Regions from separate parts of the Jutongia sp. genome, predicted to be linked through region 1. Evidence: predicted binding sites of a transcription regulator. Region 1 holds the regulator's gene; the other holds the start of a gene.

Region 1 (11,148 bases):
GTATATCTGGTTCTGAACTTCATAATGAACCTGTTTCTGATCGGGATGACGGCATTGCTGCGGCGCAAATATCTCAAAAAAAGATGTCTTGTGGTGGCAGCATTTCTGGGGAGCAGCCAGGAAACGCTGTTTGTATTATTGTGGCTGCGTTACTGCGTGGGGAAGGCAGGAGAAATGCAGAAAATGTACCAGCCGGGAGTGTTTCTTTTGGTGGTCGCGCTTCTCACAGCACTGGAAATGCTTCAGATCACATTTCACGAAAAGCAGCTTCGGGAGCTCTTGAAGGATATTTTTGCAATGCTGCAGGTCAGTCTTGTGACCGGGGGGATGATCTATATGTGCAGGGAGTGGATCTGCAGGTGGCGCAGTCCCGGAATATGGATGGTCTTTGCCGGTGCAGCAGGTGTATTCTTTGTACTGTTTGTGATGGAACGCTATCTCAGACATGGGGAGAAGCGCGTGAACACGATGGACGGGATCATAGGGCTGGAGGATGGCAGGCGTTATCCGTTGCGGCTGTTGTTAGATACCGGAAACTGTCTGGTAAGTCCCTACAGCGGAGAACGTGTAATGATCATGGCACAGAGTCTGGCGCTTAAGCTTAAGATTGCCGAACAGAAACGTCCGCTCATGATCCCGTATCATTCGATCGGGGGCGATGGCGTGCTGCCGGCATACCGTATTCCGCTGCTGATCCTGCAGGACGGTTCTGTAATCAGAAACTTCCTTGCGGCGGTCAGCCCGCAATTGTCAGAAGATTCTGCCGTTCAGCTTATTATGTATGGAAGAAGGTAAATAGAAAGGATGAAGAAATGATAAAAATAAGTATGCCAAATAAGTTTCAACTGCGTATCATGCCCGAACTGCGGGGATGGTTTCTCCCCAAAAAGGGGGGAGAGATCCATTATATCGGAGGGGCGGAGATCCTGCCGGCACCTTTTAGCAGGGAGGAGGAAAGCAAAATCCTTGGGCTGCTTGGCACGGAGCAGGATCAGAAGGCAAGAAGCAGACTGATCGAACATAATCTGCGGCTGGTCGTCTATATTGCCAAGAAATTTGACAATACCGGGATCGGTGTTGAGGACCTGATCTCTATCGGTACAATTGGTCTGATCAAGGCGATCAACACCTTTAATCCGCTGAAAAATATCAAGCTTGCAACCTACGCCTCGAGATGCATTGAAAATGAGATCTTAATGTACCTGCGGCGCAACAATAAGGTGAAAATGGAGGTGTCGATCGATGAACCGTTAAATGTTGACTGGGATGGCAATGAACTATTGCTGTCAGATATTCTCGGCACTGATGAGAATGCAATCTCAAAGGGGTTGGAAGAGGAGGTGGACCGCAAGCTGTTGCGGATGGCGTTAGATAAGCTCGGAGAGCGGGAACGCATGATCATCGAGCTTCGCTTTGGACTTAACACAAAGGACGGGGCGGAGCGGACACAGAAGGAGGTGGCAGATCTGCTTGGAATCTCGCAGTCTTATATTTCAAGGCTGGAAAAAAAGATTATGAAGCGTCTGAAAAAAGAAATCATGCGTCTGGAACAGGTATAAAAAAGGCGGAATCGCAAATCCTACATACATAGCCGGTGATATCATGCCGGTGCTGCACAATCACAGAAATTCTTTCGCAGAATGGAGAACGCTCATGGCAATGTATAAAGTAGAGATTTGCGGGGTGAATACCTCTCAGTTACCATTATTGACGAATGAAGAAAAAGTGGAATTATTCCGGAAGATACAGGAGGGTGACCGAAAGGCAAGAGAAAGATTTATCAAGGGGAATCTACGACTGGTGCTAAGCATCATCCAGCGATTTTCCGGTTCCGGTGAAAACGTGGATGATCTGTTTCAGATCGGCTGTATCGGTCTGATGAAGGCAATTGACAATTTTGACACAACGTTGAATGTGAAATTTAGTACCTATGCAGTGCCGATGATCATCGGAGAGGTGCGCCGGTATTTGCGGGATAACAACAGCATCCGGGTGAGTCGTTCGATCCGCGACACTGCTTACAAAGCAATCTATACGAAGGAAGCTATGATGAAGGAGTCGGATAAGGAACCGACGGTGGAGGAACTTGCCGCAAAGCTCGATATTCCTGCGCAGGATATTGTTTTTGCACTGGACGCGATCCAGAGCCCGGTATCTTTATATGAGCCGGTCTATGCGGAGAGCGGCGATAATCTTTACATTATGGATCAGATCAGTGATAAAAAGAACAAGGAGGATAAATGGGTTGAGCAGATTTCATTAAAAGCAGCGATAGACCGCTTAAGCCAGAGAGAACACAGGATCATAGAGCTTCGTTATTTCGAAGGGAAAACGCAGATGGAGGTGGCACAGGAGATACAGATATCCCAGGCACAGGTCAGTCGTCTGGAAAAAAGAGCATTAAAATCCATGAAAAATTACCTCACATGATTGGAAGGCAGCGCATAAAATAATACAAATGACCGGCTTTTGTCCAGAAATGAGGATGCCATATGAGAATGTCACAGCTTCGGGAAAAGGAAGTGATCAACATCTGTGACGGGGAACGGCTCGGAAATGTCTGCGATGTAGATTTTGAAAAGAAAACAGGGAGAATCTGCAGTCTGATCATTCCGGGTCCCTGCAAGGTGCTTGGCATATTGGGGAGAGATCAGGAATATATTGTTCCTTACGAGCAGATCAAACGGATCGGCACGGATGTGATCCTTGTGGAAGTGGAGCGGGAAAAGTGTCTGCAGAAATGTCAGTGGGAAGAGTAAAATAACTGCTTGCATTTTTGGACGGTTTGAACGATAATGTTGCTAAGAACAAAAGATGGAGGTAACCGGCATGAAATGTCCGTATTGTGGGGAGGACGATACAAGAGTAATTGATTCACGCCCGGCAGATGATAATGCATCGATCCGGCGCAGAAGACAGTGTGATAAATGTGGAAAGCGTTTCACTACCTATGAGAAGGTGGAGGCAATCCCGCTTGTTGTGATCAAGAAGGATCAGAGCAGGGAGAGTTATGACAGAACGAAGATCGAGAGCGGTGTGTTCCGTTCCTGCCATAAGCGCGCAGTGTCGATCGATCAGATGAATGCGCTGGTCGATCAGGTGGAGGCAGAGATCTTTAATCAGGAGAAGCGTGAGATTCCAAGCAGCTATATAGGAGAGCTTGTGATGAATCATCTTGAAAAGCTGGATCCGGTTGCGTATGTGCGCTTTGCATCGGTTTACCGTGAGTTTAAGGATGTCAGCATATTTATGGATGAGATCAAGAAGATCCTGGACAAATAATGAATCACAAAACAATCCCGATTACATAACAGGGATTGTTTTTTGTTACTGTGGGTGTTATAATACGAAAATATATATTGAGGGGAAGCTTCTTTTGCGGAGAGTGAAAGGAGTCAGTATGTACAGTAAGACGTTTTGTGTGGCGGTTCAGGGCATTGAGGGCCACATGGTTCAGATCGAGGCAGACATATCCGATGGACTGCCTGTTTTTTCTTTGGTTGGAGACCTTTCTTCGGAGACCAAGGAGGCGAAGGAGCGTGTTCGCGTTGCACTACAGAATACGGGCTTTCGTTTTCCTCCACGGAGAGTTACGGTCAATCTTTCGCCTGCGGACATCCGGAAGGATGGAACCGGGTATGATCTTGCCATTGCCGTGGCGGTGTTATCGGCATACGGCTATATTTCCAAATCAGATTTCAGTAATATATTGCTGATCGGGGAGCTGAGCCTGGAGGGCGAAGTGCGCCCGGTGAGCGGAGTTTTGCCAATGGTGTACGGTGCACTTTCACAGGGGATAAGCTATTGCATTCTGTCCTCCGAGAATCAGGAGGAAGCTTCGGTAGTGTCGGAAATGAATGTGATCGGTGTGAAGAAGCTTCGAGAGGTGATCGATCTGCTTGAGGAGGATATGCTAGACAATCATGTTTACCGGGGACAACACAATGGAGAGTCTGTCTGGGAGACAGGGGCGGATTTTAAGGAGGTGCTTGGTCAGGAGACAGCGCGCAGGGCTGCAGAGGTCGCAGCAGCCGGCATGCATAATCTGCTGTTGATCGGTCCGCCGGGCTCCGGTAAGTCAATGATCGCAGGCAGGATGAGCGGTATATTGCCGACGATGACCTTTGAGGAGCAGATGGAGATTTCACAGATATACAGCGTGGCGGGACTTCTTTCCGGTGAGACGCCACTGGTGCGCAGACGCCCGTTTCGGTCACCGCATCACACGGCAACCCAGCGGGCACTGATCGGGGGAGGTACTTATCCGAGACCCGGTGAGATCAGTCTTGCCTCGGGAGGTGTCCTGTTTCTGGATGAACTGCCGGAATTTGAACGCAACACGCTGGAGGTGTTAAGACAGCCCCTGGAGGACGGCTGGGTCAATGTGTCAAGGCTTCGCGGAAGCTGTCGTTATCCGGCGCACACACTGTTGATGGCAGCAATGAATCCGTGCCGGTGCGGTTGGTATCCGGATCGCAGTAAATGCAGCTGCACCCCGGGACAGGTCAGAAGATATCTCGGAAGGATCAGCAGACCGCTGTTGGACCGCATTGATATCTGCACGGAGACAATGCCGTTAGAATACCGCCATCTGGAGTGGAAAGAAGGAGACAGGCGGTGTGAGCCGGAGTCTTCTGATATCATCCGCCGTCGTGTGGAACAGGCACAGAAGCTGCAGTTTGCCAGATACCGAAATGAAAGCTTTTGCCATAACAGTGATCTGACGCCGCACAAGATCAGAGAGTATTGTGTGATGTCGGCGCAGGCTGCAGAATATCTCAAAGATATCTTTCAGAAAATGGAATTTAGTGCGAGAGCCTATCATAAGATTTTAAAAGTTGGACGAACCATTGCTGATCTGGCGGGAAGTGAAACGATTGGACAGGAGCATATTGCAGAGGCTGTGTTTTACCGTTCGATTGACCGCAGATACTGGGGAGAGGGGGGAGCATCATGACGAAGGAACTGTACGAGTTCTGGCTCTCATCGATCCCGGGAATCGGCTGCCGCAAGATACAGGCAATACTTTCGGTGTTTGGAGAGCCGGAGGCGGTTTTTCAAGCGGATAGGGAAGCACTGGCGCAGGTTGCCGGACTGCGGACGAAGGACATTGACCGTCTGATTGTTTCGAGAAACCGCGAGCAGATCAAAAGGCGGTGGGACAGCATTTGCAGCAGGGACATTTTATTTACCTGCGTCACCCATCCGGACTATCCTGCAAAGCTTCACCATATTGCAGATCCACCGTATGCATTATATTATAAAGGAAGTCTTCCGTCAGAGCATGTGCCGTCCGTGGCGGTGGTGGGGGCGAGAAATGCGAGCCACGCCGGGATGGAGACGGCAAAGCAGATCGGAAGAGAGCTTGCGGAAAACGGGATCGCAGTTGTCAGCGGGCTGGCAAGGGGAGTTGATATTGCAGCACAAAGAGGTGTTCTTACGGTGGCAGGCGGAAGAACCTATGGTGTGCTGGGCTGTGGCATTGACCGGTGCTATCCGGATAACCATATCGAGAGTTATATGCTGATGCAGGAGAACGGAGGTGTGATCTCGGAATTTAGTCCGGGGATGCCGCCGTATCCCGGTAACTTTCCAATGAGAAACCGGATCATCAGCGGATTATCCGACGGAATCCTTGTGATCGAGGCGGGACAAAAGAGCGGATCACTGATTACTGCGGAGCTTGGACTGGAGCAGGGAAAGGACGTGTTTGTCGTACCCGGAGGCATTTATGACCCATGCTACAAGGGGAGTAACAGCCTGATCAAAAACGGGGCATTTCTTGTCACACAGACGAGGGATATTCTTGACGGATTAGGTATTTTTCTGGACGAGGATGCGTCCGTCCGAAAGAAAAAATGTGAGGTAATGCTTGAAACGTCTGAAAAAATAGTGTATTCTTATTTAGGTTTAGAGCCGATTCATATATCGGAGCTGGTCCGGATGTCGGGTTTGCCTGTGCAGCGGATCATGCAGCTTGTGCTTTCTCTCGAAATGAAGGGAGTCATCAAGCAGATTGGAAACCAGTATTATGCAATAGTATTGTAGACACCTATGCCTGCAATTTGAAAGGATGGTATGTAGGAAATGGCCAAAAATCTTGTTATCGTTGAGTCACCATCAAAGGCGACGACAATTAAAAAATTTCTGGGAAGTTCATATGAAGTCGTTGCGTCCAATGGACATGTCAGGGATCTGCCTAAAAGTCAGCTTGGAATTGATGTAGACAATGATTTTGAGCCGAAGTATATTACCATCCGTGGAAAAGGAGAATTGCTGGCGAAGCTTCGTAAAGAAGTAAAAAAGGCAGATAAGATATATCTCGCAACTGACCCGGACCGTGAGGGAGAGGCGATTTCGTGGCATCTGATGACCGCACTGAAGCTGGAAAACAAAAATACAAGCCGTATCACATTTAATGAGATTACCAAGAATGCCGTTAAGCAGGCAATCAAGCAGGCGAGACCGATCGATACCAATCTGGTCGATGCACAGCAGGCAAGACGAGTGCTTGACCGTCTTGTGGGTTATAAGATCAGCCCGGTTCTGTGGGCGAAGGTGAAGCGCGGCTTAAGTGCCGGTCGTGTGCAGTCCGTGGCACTGCGGATCATTTCCGACAGAGATGCCGAGATCAATGCATTTATTTCCAAGGAATACTGGACGTTAAATGCAGATTTTTATATGGATGGCGAGAAGAAGCCGCTCAATGCGGAGTTTTACGGAACACATTCCAAGAAAATGACGATCGAAACCGGGAACGAGATGGATGAGATCATCGCTTCTCTGCAAAAGTCAAGCTTCCAGGTGGAGGATGTCAAGAAATCGCAGCGTACCAAGAAGTCTCCACTGCCGTTTACAACGAGTACACTGCAGCAGGAGGCGGCTAAGACACTCAACTTCTCAACACAGAAGACGATGCGTCTGGCACAGGGACTTTATGAAGGTGTTGCCGTGAAAGGCAGAGGCACCATCGGTCTGATCACATACCTTCGTACCGATTCCACACGTATCAGTGAGGAAGCAAAGGCAGCAGCGAAGGATTATATTACCGAGAATTACGGGGCGGAATATTTAGCAGGTGATCCGGCACAGAAGAAGTCCGGACAGAAGATTCAGGATGCGCATGAGGCAATTCGTCCTTCCTATATTGATCTGACACCGGCTCAGGTGAAGGAATCCTTAAACAGAGACCAGTTTCGTCTGTATCAGCTGATCTGGAAGCGTTTTATTGCGAGTCAGATGGCAGCGGCAAAGTATGAGACGACCTCTGTAAAGATTGATTCCGATAAATATCGTTTTACGGCTTCCTCCTCCAAAGTGGTATTCCAGGGCTATCTGAATGTTTACCAGACCGATGAGGATAAGGTTGACAAGAAGACACTCTCCAAGAATATTGTGAAGGGTGCAGCCATGAAAGTGGACAATCTGGAGAAGAAGCAGCATTTTACACAGCCACCGGCACATTTTACTGAGGCATCCCTTGTAAAGACGCTGGAGGAGCTTGGTATTGGACGCCCAAGCACCTATGCACCAACGATCTCCACGATCATCAACCGTCATTATGTGGCGAAGGAGCAGAAGCAGCTGTATGTGACAGAGCTTGGCGAGGTGGTCAACAGCATCATGAAGAAGTCATTCCCGAGTATTGTGGATGTTAACTTTACGGCAGCCATGGAGGGACTGTTGGACTGTGTTGAGGATGGCACCGTAAAATGGAAAACCGTTATCGAAAACTTCTATCCGGATCTGAAAGAGGCAGTGGAGATTGCCCAGAAGGAACTTGAGGAGATTACGATCGAGGACGAGGTGACCGATGTGATCTGTGAGGAATGCGGCAGAAATCTTGTTGTTAAGTACGGACCACACGGGAAGTTCCTTGCCTGCCCGGGATTCCCTGAGTGCCGCAATACGAAGCCGTTCTTTGAGAAGATCGGTGTGGACTGTCCGAAGTGCGGCGGTGATCTTGTGATGAAGATGAGCCGTAAGGGCAGAAGATATTTTGGCTGCATGAATTTCCCGGAGTGCGATTTTATGACATGGCAGAAGCCGTCTGTAAAGAAGTGTCCGAAGTGCGGTGGTCTTATGTTAGAGAAGGGAAGCAAGCTTGTCTGTATGGATGAAAAGTGCGGATATGTTGAGGCGAAGCCGAAGGAAGACTAAGTTTTTATGCAGGGGTGCATATTACAGATACGTTTATGGTTAAGCATTTGCAGGCTTGCCAATGGAGAAGGAACAGGGATTTACTATGAGTTTGGAATTATTGGATAAAACGCGGAAAATATACCGTCTGTTAAACCGTCAGGAGTCGGATAAGGTAGATTTTAACGATTTCTGTCGTATGCTTTCTCAGGAGATGGAGGTCAATGTGCTTTTGCTCAGCCGTAAGGGGAAGGTGCTTGGGATGCGCCTTCGCAAGGAGATCCCCGTGATCCCGCAGATGAGAGGAGTTGCTTATGGAAGCTATTTTGAACGGCAGATCCACGAACGGATGTTAAATATTCTCTCCACGAAGGAGAATGTCAATCTGATGACATTAGGTTTTTCATTTGAGGGCGTACAGGATTATCAGGCAATGGTGGCTCCGGTCAACATGGCAGGAAAGCGTCTGGGAACGCTTTTTGTGTATCGTCAGGCAGGAGCCTTTTCGATTGATGATATTATCCTGATGGAGTATGGGATGACCGTGATCGGACTTGCTATGCAGCGGGCAGAAAGCGAAGAACTCTCGGAGGAGCAGCACAAAGAGAATGATGTCCGGGCAGCGATACGGACGCTTTCCAGACTTGAGGCAAAGGCGATGCTGTATGTGCTCGATGAGCTGGAAGAGAATGATTCCGACATGCTTGTGACAAGCCGTCTTGCCGATCAGGTTGGGATAACGAGATCGGTGATCGTAAACGGACTTAGAAAGTGTGAGAGTGCGGGAATTATCAATACAAAATCTGGCGGCATGAAGGGGACGAGCATTCATTTGCTGAATGAACGATTTACGCCTGAGATGATCCGGAGTTGTATGGAAGAGCAAAATCTGTAAATAGGTCTTGTATTTTTTATGAATTACTTTATAATTATATGTAGTGTAATTGGGTTTATAATAACGGCATATATTGTTGTTTTTATACTTTTCACATATAGCGAGGAGGTTTTCGATGATTTCATCAGGTGCATTTAACTATATCAATATATTGGAGAAGACCGCAGATGCAAGCTGGCTGCGGCATTCTGTTATCTCCAACAATATTGCTAATGCGGACACACCGACCTATAAGAGAAAGGATGTGACGTTCCAGAGTTATCTGGAGGAGCAGCTGACCGGCGGAGAGTCTCTGGATGATGCAGTGGCAGACGCGGAGCTTGATCTGCTCAACGGCAGTATATATACGGATTACAGCACGGTAAGCTATCGTCTGGATGGAAACAATGTAGATATTGACACGGAGAATTCTTATCTGGCACAGAATCAGATCAAGTATTATACGGTGCTCGATTCGGTTTCGCAGGAGTTTTCGAGACTGCGCAGTGTCTGCAAGAACGGAAGCGGTAACTGATACATAGAGCAGACCGGATGATACGAATGGAAAGGATTATAGAATATGGGTGTATTTTCATCATTTGATATCAGTGCCAGTGGCATGACGGCGCAGAGGACACGTCTTGATGTGATATCACAGAATATCGCAAACGTTAATTCTACCCGCGATGCAGATGGCAATATTTATAAGCGCAAAACAGTCGTATTTCAGGAAAAGGCATACTATTCATTTGACGATGCCCTGACCAATGCGGCAGGAATGTATGGAAAGGTTGGCAATGGCGTTAAGATCAGCCGTATCACGGAGGATACGGATACCGAAGGAAGGATGGTATACGATCCATCCAATCCGGACGCGGATGAGAATGGATACGTGACCTATCCGAATGTCAACACGGTGACAGAGATGACAAACATGATCGATGCCAGCCGTTCCTATGAAGCCAATGTTACTGCTTTTAATGCTGCCAAGAATATGGCATTGAAGGCATTAGAGATTGGCAAATAATATTTGCATAAGAATGGAGAGTATATATGGAATTATCAGCACTATCAAATGTGGATCTGATCAATGCATTTAAAGTGCCGGAGCTCTCGTCTTCCCTGGATGATACTTCGACAGGAAGCGTAAAGAGAAACGGTGCTTTTGAGGCGGTATTTAATTCGGCAGCCAACATGATCAGTGATGCAAACGACTACAGTAATGCGGCAGAGGTCGAGGAAATGAAATACTCCATGGGCGAGACAGAGAGCATCCATGACCTTCAGATCGCGCAGCAGAAAGCCAATATTTCGCTGCAGTATGTTGTTGCTGTGAGAGACTCCTTCATGTCGGGGTACAGAGAGCTGATGAATCTGCAGTTCTAACGTGCAGCTGTATGATGCACCGCAGGGCAGGGTAAGATTATCAGGTTCGGGAGACAGACAAAGATTAGGAGAGTAGTATTATGAAGGAAAGAGTACAGGAAATTCCGGCAAAGCTTGTGGAATTTTGGAATAGATATTCGAGCAGACAGAAAACGATCATCATTGCAGTGATCTGTGTGGTTCTTGTTCTGATCGGTGTGATGACGTATCTGATATCAAGACCGACTTGGAGCAGATTTCAGCAGTTTGGCAATCTGGAGGATGCCTCCAGCATGGTGAAGGCATTGGACGATGAGGGTATTGCAAACAAGAGTTCGAAGGATGGTCTGACGCTTTATGTTCATGATGAGGATATGACAAAGGCGTTTTACTGCATGAGTGATAATAATCTCACAGACAAGGGATATACCTGGGATAAGGCGTTTGATAACAGTATCTCGACCACGGAGAGTGAGAAGAGCCAGAAGAGAGTTCTGGCATTACAGAGCGAGCTGAAGGCGAGTATGGTTCAGTACTCGTTTATTGATGATGCCAAGGTGTTTATTGATGTTCCGGAAAGCTCCTACAGCATTCTGGACGAGGAAAATGTCACATCAGTGACTGCAATGGTTCAGGTCAATGAAAAAAATGAGAAGCAGCTTACTTCGGATGTGGCGCAGAATCTAGCTTATTGGCTTGCCAATGCGGTAGGAACGGACGTAGATCATGTGATCATCAATGATTACAACGGCAAGTGCCTTTATAACGGA
Region 2 (11,148 bases), on a different contig from region 1:
GTCGGCAAGAGTGGTCAGGACGTAGAATATATCCGGAACTATCTGACTAACGGAGTACACCAGTGGGGCGATTTTCAGGTGCAGATCGTCACCAGTGAGAAGCTGTTTCGCAAGGAGACAGAGCGGATGCAGGAGCATGCGGTGACAGAGGACGAGGCAGAAAATGTAGATTCCTATATCCGGTCACTGATCGTATAGAAAACGGATAAAGCAATGAACAGAGAGCAGATCAGAATGGAGAGATAAATGCGCGTATTAAAAGTAAGTGTCCAGGAAGAGGGACAGAGGCTGGATCGTATGCTGGCGAAATATATGCAGCTTGCTCCGCGGAGCTTTTTCTATAAAATGCTGCGCAAGAAGAACATTAAGCTCAACGGCAAAAAGGCAGATGGTTCCGAGAAGGTTGCTGAGGGGGATGAGATTACACTGTATCTTGCCGATGACACGATCGATGGCTTCCGCAAGCAGAGTACAGCCCGTGAGGAGAATGCGAAACAGCCGGAGAAGCCACAGATGAAGATCGAGGTTGTCTATGAGGATTCCGATATTCTTGTGTTAAATAAACCGGTCGGTGTTCTGTCCCAAAAAGCGGACAGAAAAGATTATTCTCTTGTGGAGTGGCTGGGGGATTATCTGGGACAGACATCAGGACAAACCTTCCGTCCCGGCATCTGCAACCGTCTTGACCGCAACACCAGTGGTCTTGTTGTGGCGGGCAAAAGCGTGCGCGGTCTTCAGTGGATGAATGAGATGTTTCGCACCAGAGCACTGGAGAAATATTATCTCTGTCTTGTACATGGAGCACTGTCGGTGGAGCAGAGCCTCCACGGTTATCTGAAAAAGGACGAAAAGAAAAATAAGGTTATGGTGCTTCGCAGACCGGAGGCGGGTGCAGTGGAGATTGAGACGAAATATAAGCCGCTGCAGACCGTCCGCTGGGGGGGAGAAGCATACACGCTGTTAAAGATCCACCTGATCACCGGAAAGTCCCACCAGATCCGTGCGCATCTGGCAAGTATCGGTCATCCGGCAGTGGGGGATACCAAGTACGGTATTCCGGGAGGACAGGCAGAGAAAACATTTCATCTGCGCAGCCAGCTTCTGCATGCATGGCAGTTAAAGCTTGGGGATGCAGACATTCTGCCACAGACCTATCATGGAAGGAGCTTTCAGGCAGAGCCGCCGGCGAAATTTAAGAATGTGCTCGAGAGGATGGGGTTTGCGCCGGCCGCGGACCGGTAAGACAGCTTCCCACTAAGAAAGGCAGGAGAGAATATGGCTTCATGGAATTCCAGAGGACTTCGAGGTTCTATGCTGGAGGAATCCCTGAATATGACCAATGAAAAGTACCGCAGAGAAAAGCTGGCACTGGTACAGAAGATTCCAACGCCGATCACGCCGATGGAATTTGACAAGGAACACCATCATATTACACTTGCGTATTTTGAACAGAAAAGTACCGTGGATTATCTGGGAAATGTACAGGGAATCCCGATCTGTTTTGATGCAAAGGAATGCGCGGTCGATACATTTCCGCTGCAGAATATTCATGAGCATCAGGTGAATTTTATGACCGAATTTGAACAGCAGGATGGCATTTCATTTCTGATCATTTATTTCAGCCATTGCAATGAATATTATTATGTGCCGTACCGGGATATGATGCGGTTCTGGAACCGTGCAGAGGCGGGAGGACGCAAAAGCTTCCGGCGGGAGGAGCTGGATCAGAGCTACCGTATCCGGGTGCAGGGAGAGGTATTTGTTCATTATCTGGAGATGCTGCAGCGGGATCTGGATGGCAGAGAGGACTGAAAATGGTGCGAAGCCCCGAATATACAGGGATTTGCGATATTATACCATATATTGTGGTTAGACTGTTGTAGAATACAATATGTTGCTATGTTTATATTGACACGTATCATTGGATATGCTAACATTGTTATTGTGACCTGGAAAGGAATACCGGGTCACAATTTTATGTATATCGTTATCAGATAAGGCAGGTTGAGGAGAATGAAAATTATAAAAAGAAGCGGGACAGAGACAGTCTTTGATATCACAAAGATCACGGCAGCGATCACAAAAGCTAATAAGGAGATCCCAACAAGCGATCGTCTTTCATTACAGCAGATTCAGGAGATTTCAGACAATGTCGAGCAGATGTGTCTGGAGATGAGGCGTTCACCAAGCGTGGAGGAGATTCAGGATATGGTGGAGAACCAGATCATGAACAAGCGTGCATTTGCACTGGCGCGAAAGTATATCACCTATCGTTATACGAGAGCCCTCGTCCGAAAGTCCAATTCGACGGATGACCAGATCTTAAGTCTTCTCGAGTGCAATAACGAGGAGGTCAAGCAGGAAAATTCCAACAAGAATCCAACGGTCAACAGTGTTCAGAGGGATTACATGGCAGGAGAGGTCAGCAAGGATATCACCAAGCGTTTTCTGTTGCCGGAGGATATCGTTCATGCACATGAACAGGGAGTCATTCATTTTCATGACTCTGATTATTTTGCACAGCATATGCACAACTGCTGTCTTGTGAATCTGGAGGACATGCTGCAGAACGGCACTGTGATCAGCGAGACTGCGATTGAGCGGCCGAAGAGTTTCTCAACCGCCTGTAACATAGCGACACAGAGCATCGCCCAGATCGCCAGCTCCCAGTATGGTGGACAGAGCATCAGTCTGGCACATCTGGCACCGTTTGTCGATGTGAGTCGTCAGAAGTTCCGCCGGATCGTGCGGGAGGAGTTTGAGGCATCCGGCGTCAATGCAACGGAGGAGCAGATCAATAAGGTTGCCGAGCTTCGTGTTCTTGATGAGATCAAGAAAGGTGTACAGATGATTCAGTATCAGGTGATCACGCTGATGACCACCAACGGACAGGCACCGTTTGTTACGGTGTTTATGTATCTGGACGAGGTGCCGGAGGGCAAGGTGCGTGATGATCTGGCACTTGTGACAGAGGAGATCTTAAGACAGCGTATTCTCGGTGTCAAAAATGAGAAGGGCGTATATATCACACCGGCATTCCCGAAGCTGATCTACGTGCTGGAGGAAGACAATGTCAGAGAGGGCAGTAAGTACTGGTATCTGACAAAGCTTGCCGCAGAGTGTACCGCAAAGAGAATGGTGCCGGATTATATTTCCGAGAAGAAGATGCTTGAGCTCAAGGTTGACAAGAACGGTGAGGGCCACTGCTATCCATGCATGGGCTGTCGTTCCTTCCTCACGCCTTATGTGGATGAGAATAATAAACCGAAGTATTACGGAAGATTTAATCAGGGCGTTGTCACCGTCAATCTGGTGGATATTGCATGCTCCTCCGGTGGAGACATGGATAAGTTCTGGGAGATCTTCGATGAGAGAATGGCACTCTGCAAAAAGGCATTGATGTGCCGTCATGACAGGCTCAAGGGAACACCGTCCGATGTGGCGCCGATCCTCTGGCAGTACGGCGCACTGGCAAGATTGAAGAAGGGCGAGACGATCGATAAGCTGCTGTACGGCGGTTATTCTACGATTTCCTTAGGCTATGCAGGTCTTTGCGAGTGTACAAGATATATGACCGGAAAGTCCCACACGGATCCAAGTGCGACTCCGTTTGCACTTGAGGTTATGAAGCGTCTGAATGCGGCATGTGCGAGGTGGAAGGAAGAGGAGAATATTGACTTCAGCCTTTACGGTACACCGCTCGAGTCCACAACCTATAAGTTTGCCAAGTGTCTGCAGAAGCGGTTTGGCGTGATCAAGGGTGTGACCGATAAGAACTACATTACGAACAGCTATCACGTACATGTGACAGAGCCGATCGATGCATTCGAGAAGCTGAAGTTTGAGGCGCAGTTCCAGGAGCTTTCTCCGGGCGGTGCGATCAGCTATGTCGAGGTGCCGAATATGACGGACAATATCGATGCGGTACTTAGCGTGATGCAGTATATTTACGAGCATATCATGTATGCAGAGTTAAATACCAAGAGTGATTACTGTCAGGAATGCGGCTATAACGGCGAGATCCGGATTGTCACCGATGAGGATGGCAAGCTGATCTGGAAATGTCCGAACTGCGGCAATACTGACCAGAACAAAATGAACGTTGCAAGACGAACCTGCGGATACATCGGAACGCAGTTCTGGAATCAGGGAAGAACCCAGGAGATCAAGGAAAGAGTTCTCCATCTGTAAATAGAATTTGAAACCAAAAAGCTCCGGCGGCTGATCACCTTTCCCGAGAATGGGGAATGTGTGATCCGGTCTGCCGGAGCTTTTGAAATACTGCGGTATGCTTGTCTGACTAAGATTTACTTTTCGGAATGCTCATTTTCGGAAGTCTGCAACAGGAAATCCTTCAGGCGGATCGCAATCCGCTTGTGTCCCGTTTTATGGATAGACTGTGGGATAAACTTCAAAGTAGGGAACGCCTGCATGATACGTTTATTGCCAAAGAAAGGATTCTTTTTCTGGAAAGCAGCATGACGTTCCTTGTATTCGCGGAAGCGAGCCTCGATATCGGCAAGCTTGGAATCCTCGCCGATATGGTTTGCCTTCAGTTCCTCGAGACGTTTTAGGAAGTTCTCGGCACGTTCGTTCTGCGTGTGGATCTTTGAGAAGATCGTCTGGCGCAGCGGGCTGAAGCGTTCCTCCTCAAGCTGTGCCACCAGCTCGTCCCGGAAATGGTACAGAGCCTCCAGCTGGCTGCGGAAGTTGATCGTTGAGATTACGGTGTATGTCAGGTCACAGGCGGCGATCACGGTGACAACGATCAGAAGGATCATGCCGGTGCGGTAAGGAATCGCATTGATGATCGATGAGACTGCCGGCTGCAGAAAATCAAACGCAAGCAGGGAAAGGAAGCCCCAGAACATGGACGGTACAAGTGCGATGCGTCCCTCGAAGTTGTAAGGATCCCGGCTGTAATCCCACCACTGTGCGTGGAACAGCTTCTCCATACCCCATGAGGTAAAATACTCAATCGCCGTGGCGAGAAGCATGCCGCCCAGATACAGCAGGGACGGGTGCGGCTCCAGAGGACGCAGAAACACATACACGATCGTTCCGCCAAAGCCGTAGAGCGGCAGTAGTGGTCCGACCAGAAAACCGCGGTTGATCACCTTATGCTCCTTCAGAGAACAGAAGGAACATTCGTAGATCCAGCCAAAGAAGCTGTATAAATAAAAATCCATCAGAATAAAATACCATGATAAGCCTAAAAACATATCTTCACCTCATATATTTATGTCGTTTCGCTTTTGTTATAATGAAGTATATTACAGGAAATGAGAGAAAAAATCAAATTGGGGGTTCCCAAGCGGAACGGTTTGTGTTATAGTATTTGGTATCAAAAGCGAAGAAGAGGAATAGTAGCTGTCGAAGCCTCATACAGAAAGCTGTTGGTTGATGCGAAACAGTTGATGTGAAACAGTGAACTCGCCTTGGAGCTGCCGGTTGAACGATAGTAGATTTGGACGGACTCCCACCGTTACAGGGGAAAGGTATTGGATTCTGTTTTTCTTGTACCTGTGAGAGCATGATATATTCATGAATAAGAGTGGTACCGCGTGAGAATATTCTCCCGTCTCTAAGAGTAGAGGCGGGTTTTTATTTGCTGAAATATTTTCTGAAAGGATGTTTGGCAGATAAAACTCCGTGAGAAATGGAACAAAATTAATTCAAAATGGAGGGTTAGAATCATGAAGGGATTTGAAAAGTATCAGAAAACATATTTTATGCCGTCAGAGGCAACCTATGACTGGGTGAAAAAGGACAGCATCACAGAACCGCCGGTATGGTGCAGCGTTGATCTGCGTGACGGTAATCAGGCACTCATCGAGCCGATGAGTCTCGAGGAGAAGGTGGAGTTCTTCAAGATGCTTGTGAAGATCGGATTCAAGGAAATCGAGGTTGGATTCCCTGCTGCATCCGAGACAGAATACAATTTTCTGCGTACTTTGATCGATCGGAAGCTGATCCCGGATGATGTTACGGTGCAGGTTCTGACACAGGCGAGAGAACACATTATCCGTAAGACCTTTGAGGCGGTTGACGGAGCACCGAATGCGGTTGTACATGTATATAATTCCACTTCCGTGGCACAGAGAGAGCAGGTATTCCGTAAGTCCAAGGAAGAGATCAAGAAGATCGCCGTTGACGGTGCAAAGCTTCTGAAGGAGTTAGCAGCAGAGGTAAAGGGCAATATCCGTTTTGAGTACAGCCCGGAGAGCTTCCATGGTACTGAGGTTGAGTATGCGGTTGAGGTCTGCAATGCTGTTCTGGATGTATGGCAGCCACAGGCAGATGCCAAGGCGATCATCAATATTCCGTCTACCGTAGAGAACGCAATGCCTCATGTATTTGCAACACAGATCGAATATGTCAGCAAGCACTTGAAATACAGAGACAACGTTGTACTTTCCCTGCATCCGCACAATGACCGTGGCTGCGGTGTTGCTACAGCGGAGCTTGGTGTTCTTGCCGGTGCAGACCGTATCGAGGGAACATTGTTTGGTAATGGAGAGCGTACCGGTAACATGGATATTGTTACCATGGCAATGAATATGTTCTCACACGGCGTCGATCCGAAGCTGGACTTCTCCAACATGCAGGAGATCGCAGACACTTACGAGCGTCTGACCAACATGCAGGTATCCATGAGACAGCCATATGCAGGAGAGCTTGTATTTACCGCATTCTCCGGTTCGCATCAGGATGCGATCTCCAAGGGTATGGCATATCGTGAGGAGAAGAACTGCGAATACTGGACGGTTCCTTATCTGCCGATCGATCCAAAGGATGTGGGACGCACCTACGATTCCGATGTTATCCGCATTAACAGCCAGTCCGGACGTGGCGGCGTCAGCTATGTATTAAAGAACAGCTTCGGTCTGATCCTGCCGGATAAGATGAAGGAAGAGGTTGGATATCTGATGAAGAGTGTTTCCGATCATCGTCATGCGGAGCTTTCTCCGGAGGATATGAGAGATGTATTCAAGGAGACCTATCTGGATGTTGAGAAGAAGTTCGATGTATCTGAGTGCCACTTCAAACAGAAGGACGGTATCGGTGCTGAGGTAACGATCGTTGTTGACGGCAGGGAAAATGTTGTGGATTCCCATGGTAACGGTCGTCTCAATGCAGTAAACCATGCGATCAAGAAGTACTTTGATCTGGATTATGCATTGGATGTATACGAGGAGCATGCATTGTCAAAGCGTTCCGATTCACAGGCAATCTCCTATGTAGGTATCAAGCCTGCCGGACAGGAGAAGCTGTACTGGGGTATCGGCACGGATGATGATATTATCAAGTCCTCAATCGACGCACTGGTCAATGCGGTGAACCGTTATATGGAAGCAAAATAATACGATGCAGAAGCCGGAAGCAGACCGTGATGGCTGCGCCGGCGATGGCAAAAGTCGTTTGGCTTCGAGATTATAAAAAAGGGCAAAACCAGCGTTTTGCCCTCCAAGAATTGCTTCGCAATTCTCGTTGGCATTCCACCACATTACACGCATTTTCCTATACCATCAAAAAGGAGTGTCCTAAATTTGGGACACTCCTTTTTGTCATGAAAGTTTATTTCTCATATTTGTGGCAGGCTGCCAGTCCGGCAAGCATCAGTACCGGGAAAATGATCGCGGACAAAAGTCCGAGCTTCAAATTATCCTGCAGTGCAGAGGAGATAAAACCAACCATGGTTGGTCCGGAGGAACATCCGATATCTCCGGCAAGTGCGAGCAGTGCAAAAATCGTGGTGCCGCCCTGTGGACAGACCTTTGAACTGATACTGAAGGTGCCGGGCCACATGGCTGCAACGGACAGACCGCAGACACCGCAGGCGGCAAGAGAAAGTGCCGGGAGCGGTGAGAAGCTAACGATCAGATAGCTGATCATGCAGAGCACGGCACACGCACTCAGATATCCGGTCAGGGAGAAATGTTCGGCAACATGGGCGTGAAGAACTCTGCCGGAGCCCATCAGAATTGCGAAAAAGCACGGACCGGCAAGATCGCCCACCGTTTTGGAAACATGAAGACCTGTTTCGGCAAGGGCGGATGCCCACTGGCTCATCGCAAGTTCCGACGCGCCACTGCAGACCATCAGAAGGGCGAGTACCCAGAATACCTTTTCTTTTAACAATGCCGTGATCGTCATGCCGCGTCCCTCGTCGGCAAGAGAGTTGATCGGTACAAAGCAGAAATAAACAGCATTGCAGGCAGGGATAATTGCCCAGAGGGCTGCGATGATCTTCCATGAGCTTAAGCCGACCGTGTTAAACAGAAGCGTGGAGACCAGAACAACCAGCACCGAACCCCAGCAGTAGAAGGAGTGCAAAAGACTCATGGCAGCCCCCTTCTTATCCGTCGGGCACGCCTCTACGATCGGGCTGATGATCACCTCGGTCAGACCGCCGCCGATGGCATAGATCACGACGGCGATGCTGATGCCGATATACGGATCCGGTGTGAGCTCCGGCAGGATGCCGAGAAGCACAAGTCCGACGGCAGCAAAAACATGTGCCAGAACGGCATTGATGCGGTAGCCGATCCGATCCGTGAATTTTGCCGAGAACAGGTCCACCAGAATCTGTGTGACAAAATTGATCGTCACCAAAAGACCGATCCGGGAAAGGGAAATCCCATAGGTACGGTGAAATGTCACAAACAGAAGCGGGGCGAAATTGTTGACGATCGCCTGTGTGATGTAACCGATATAGCTGGCGGCAATGGTGTGTCGAAAATCAGTTTTAATACTCATAACTAACTCCAATCTTTATCCTGTGTCAATGAATTTTCTGATAATAGCCTATCACGTTATTTTTCGAAAATCTGTAATAATATCAGCGACTATTAACACTATTTTGACAGATGAAATTATGGTCCATCCGTTGTGAATCCGAGGGAAACATGGTAAAATAGAAACAGTGTGGGATTCCGGTCACAGGAGGCGGGGATTTCATCCGGAGAAAGACGAATATGAGGAAACGAGGAGAAAGCGATGAGTGATATCAATAAAAAGATCAGGGAACTTGTAAATTATGGTTTACATACCGGACTTGTTGTGCCGGAGGACGAGATGTACACGATCAATCGTCTGTTAGAGATCCTGAAGCTGGATGAGTATAAGGAGCCGGAGAATGCGTGTCCGGTGCCGGATCTGGAGAAAACGCTGAGTGACATTATGGACTGGGCATATGAAAACGGGGTTCTCGAGGAGAATACCGTAGGTTATCGTGATCTGTTCGATACAAAGCTGATGGGTGCGTTGGTTCCGGCACCAAGTGTCGTGATCGCAAAGTTCCGGGAACTGTACCGCATGTCTCCTCAGAAGGCGACCGATTTTTATTATAAATTCAGCAGAGATACCGATTATATCAGACGTTACCGGATCGCCAGAGATATGAAATGGACGGCAGAGACGGAGTACGGCACACTTGATGTCACGATCAACCTGTCAAAGCCGGAGAAGGATCCGAAGGCGATTGCCGCAGCGAAGAATGCAAAGCAGTCTGCATATCCGAAATGTCTTTTGTGCAGGGAGAATGAGGGCTATGCCGGACGACTGAATCACCCGGCAAGACAGTCACACCGTATTATTCCGCTTATGATCGAGGGGGAGAAATGGGGCTTCCAGTATTCTCCGTATGTATATTATAACGAGCACTGCATCGTATTTAATCAGAAGCATACGCCGATGAAGATTGATGAATCGGCATTCCGTAAGCTGTTATCCTTTGTAAAGCAGTTTCCTCATTATTTCCTTGGCTCCAATGCGGATCTGCCGATCGTAGGCGGATCGATTCTGGCACATGAGCATTTTCAGGGTGGTCATTATGAATTTGCGATGGAGAGAGCGCAGATTAAGACAAAGCTTACGATCAGGGGCTACGAGGATGTGGAGGCCGGTATTGTCAACTGGCCGATGTCTGTCATAAGGATCCGTCATAAGGACAGTGAACGTCTGGTTGCTCTTGCGTCCCATATTTTGGACACATGGAGAGGCTATACCGATGAAGCGGCATTTATCTTTGCAAAGACCGATGGCGAGCCGCATAATACGATTACGCCGATTGCGAGAATGCGTGACGGACTGTATGAGATGGATCTGGTGCTTCGTAACAATATCACGACTGAGGAGTATCCGCTGGGTGTATTCCATCCGCATCAGGAGCTGCATCATATCAAGAAGGAGAATATCGGTCTGATCGAGGTAATGGGACTTGCCGTTCTGCCGGCCCGTCTGAAAAAGGAAATGGCAGTATTGGAGGAGTATATCGTACAGGGCAAGGATATCCGCAGCAATGAAGAGATTGAGAAGCATGCCGACTGGGTAGATGAGTTCCTCCCGAAGTACGACAACGTGACAGAGGACAATGTGGAGGAGATCCTGCAGAAGGAGATCGGTATTGTCTTCAAAAAGGTGCTGGAGCACGCCGGTGTCTATAAGAATACGCCGGAGGGACAGGAAGCATTTCTGCGGTTTGTAGAAGCACTGTAGAGTGCACGAATGAAGTGGCGTCAATTTGCAAATGTTCTAAGAGTTCTGACGCTCGTTGTGCATTAAGGTTTTATTATTCATGAATACAAGTTCTCGGGTTGATACGTGTCCGGTTTGTAGGATACATATCAATCTGAGAACTTTTTTACGTTATAGGAAACTTGTGAGGTGACGTGCAAAGTGGGTAAACTCGCTTTGTTCTTTGTTTGAAAAAAGGTACAGATTACACGGAATAGTTCTAAAATACATGGTCAAAATGAGCAAAAAAGCCCCAAATTGACCAAAAATGGCGTTTTTGTGTCGTTTCGTGCAAAAGCTATTCTTTTTTTGACTAAAATATGTTAGGTTGTCAGTAAAACAGTACGTGTAATGTAAATTTAGAGAAGACCCCACTGTTCACGAATAGAACAGACAATGTTGCAACAACTCAATAATAAATTTATAGGATAATTTTGATAAAAAACAATAAATAATTAACTATTTGATGACAAGTATGAAAAAATGTGTTATGATAAATTAAATAAAAAGTTTATATACAATATATTTAAATAAATAATATATTGTATATAGAAATTATTTTACACGTGTGAAATGCAGAAATTTATTATTGCTGAAGGGAGGTGAAAGAATGCATTTATCAACGAAGGG

What was found. The regulator NrdR, encoded in region 1, represses ribonucleotide reductase genes. The targets are predictions, from matches to a motif close to CACAANATNTTGTG.
Region 2: nrdD (anaerobic ribonucleoside-triphosphate reductase) is a predicted target of NrdR. The motif match lies at 1,855-1,868, and genes of this name have one in related genera.

Annotation. Positions count from the first base shown of each region.
Region 1 is NZ_DBLXSO010000010.1:59,878-71,025, reverse strand. It holds gene ACZLMD_RS03975 (sigma-E processing peptidase SpoIIGA) at 1-795, shown strand, start outside; gene sigE (RNA polymerase sporulation sigma factor SigE) at 813-1,559, shown strand; gene sigG (RNA polymerase sporulation sigma factor SigG) at 1,654-2,430, shown strand; gene ACZLMD_RS03960 (YlmC/YmxH family sporulation protein) at 2,493-2,759, shown strand; gene nrdR (transcriptional regulator NrdR) at 2,830-3,282, shown strand; gene ACZLMD_RS03950 (YifB family Mg chelatase-like AAA ATPase) at 3,401-4,957, shown strand; gene dprA (DNA-processing protein DprA) at 4,954-6,048, shown strand; gene topA (type I DNA topoisomerase) at 6,088-8,160, shown strand; gene ACZLMD_RS03935 (GTP-sensing pleiotropic transcriptional regulator CodY) at 8,246-9,034, shown strand; gene flgB (flagellar basal body rod protein FlgB) at 9,150-9,548, shown strand; gene flgC (flagellar basal body rod protein FlgC) at 9,594-10,040, shown strand; gene fliE (flagellar hook-basal body complex protein FliE) at 10,067-10,399, shown strand; gene ACZLMD_RS03915 (hypothetical protein) at 10,480-11,148, shown strand, end outside.
Region 2 is NZ_DBLXSO010000042.1:15,471-26,618, forward strand. It holds gene ACZLMD_RS09905 (hypothetical protein) at 1-198, shown strand, start outside; gene ACZLMD_RS09910 (RluA family pseudouridine synthase) at 247-1,242, shown strand; gene ACZLMD_RS09915 (Holliday junction resolvase RecU) at 1,276-1,812, shown strand; gene nrdD (anaerobic ribonucleoside-triphosphate reductase) at 2,014-4,191, shown strand; gene ACZLMD_RS09925 (putative ABC transporter permease) at 4,308-5,222, opposite strand; T-box leader at 5,345-5,589, shown strand; gene ACZLMD_RS09930 (2-isopropylmalate synthase) at 5,697-7,364, shown strand; gene ACZLMD_RS09935 (MFS transporter) at 7,579-8,760, opposite strand; gene galT (UDP-glucose--hexose-1-phosphate uridylyltransferase) at 9,001-10,500, shown strand.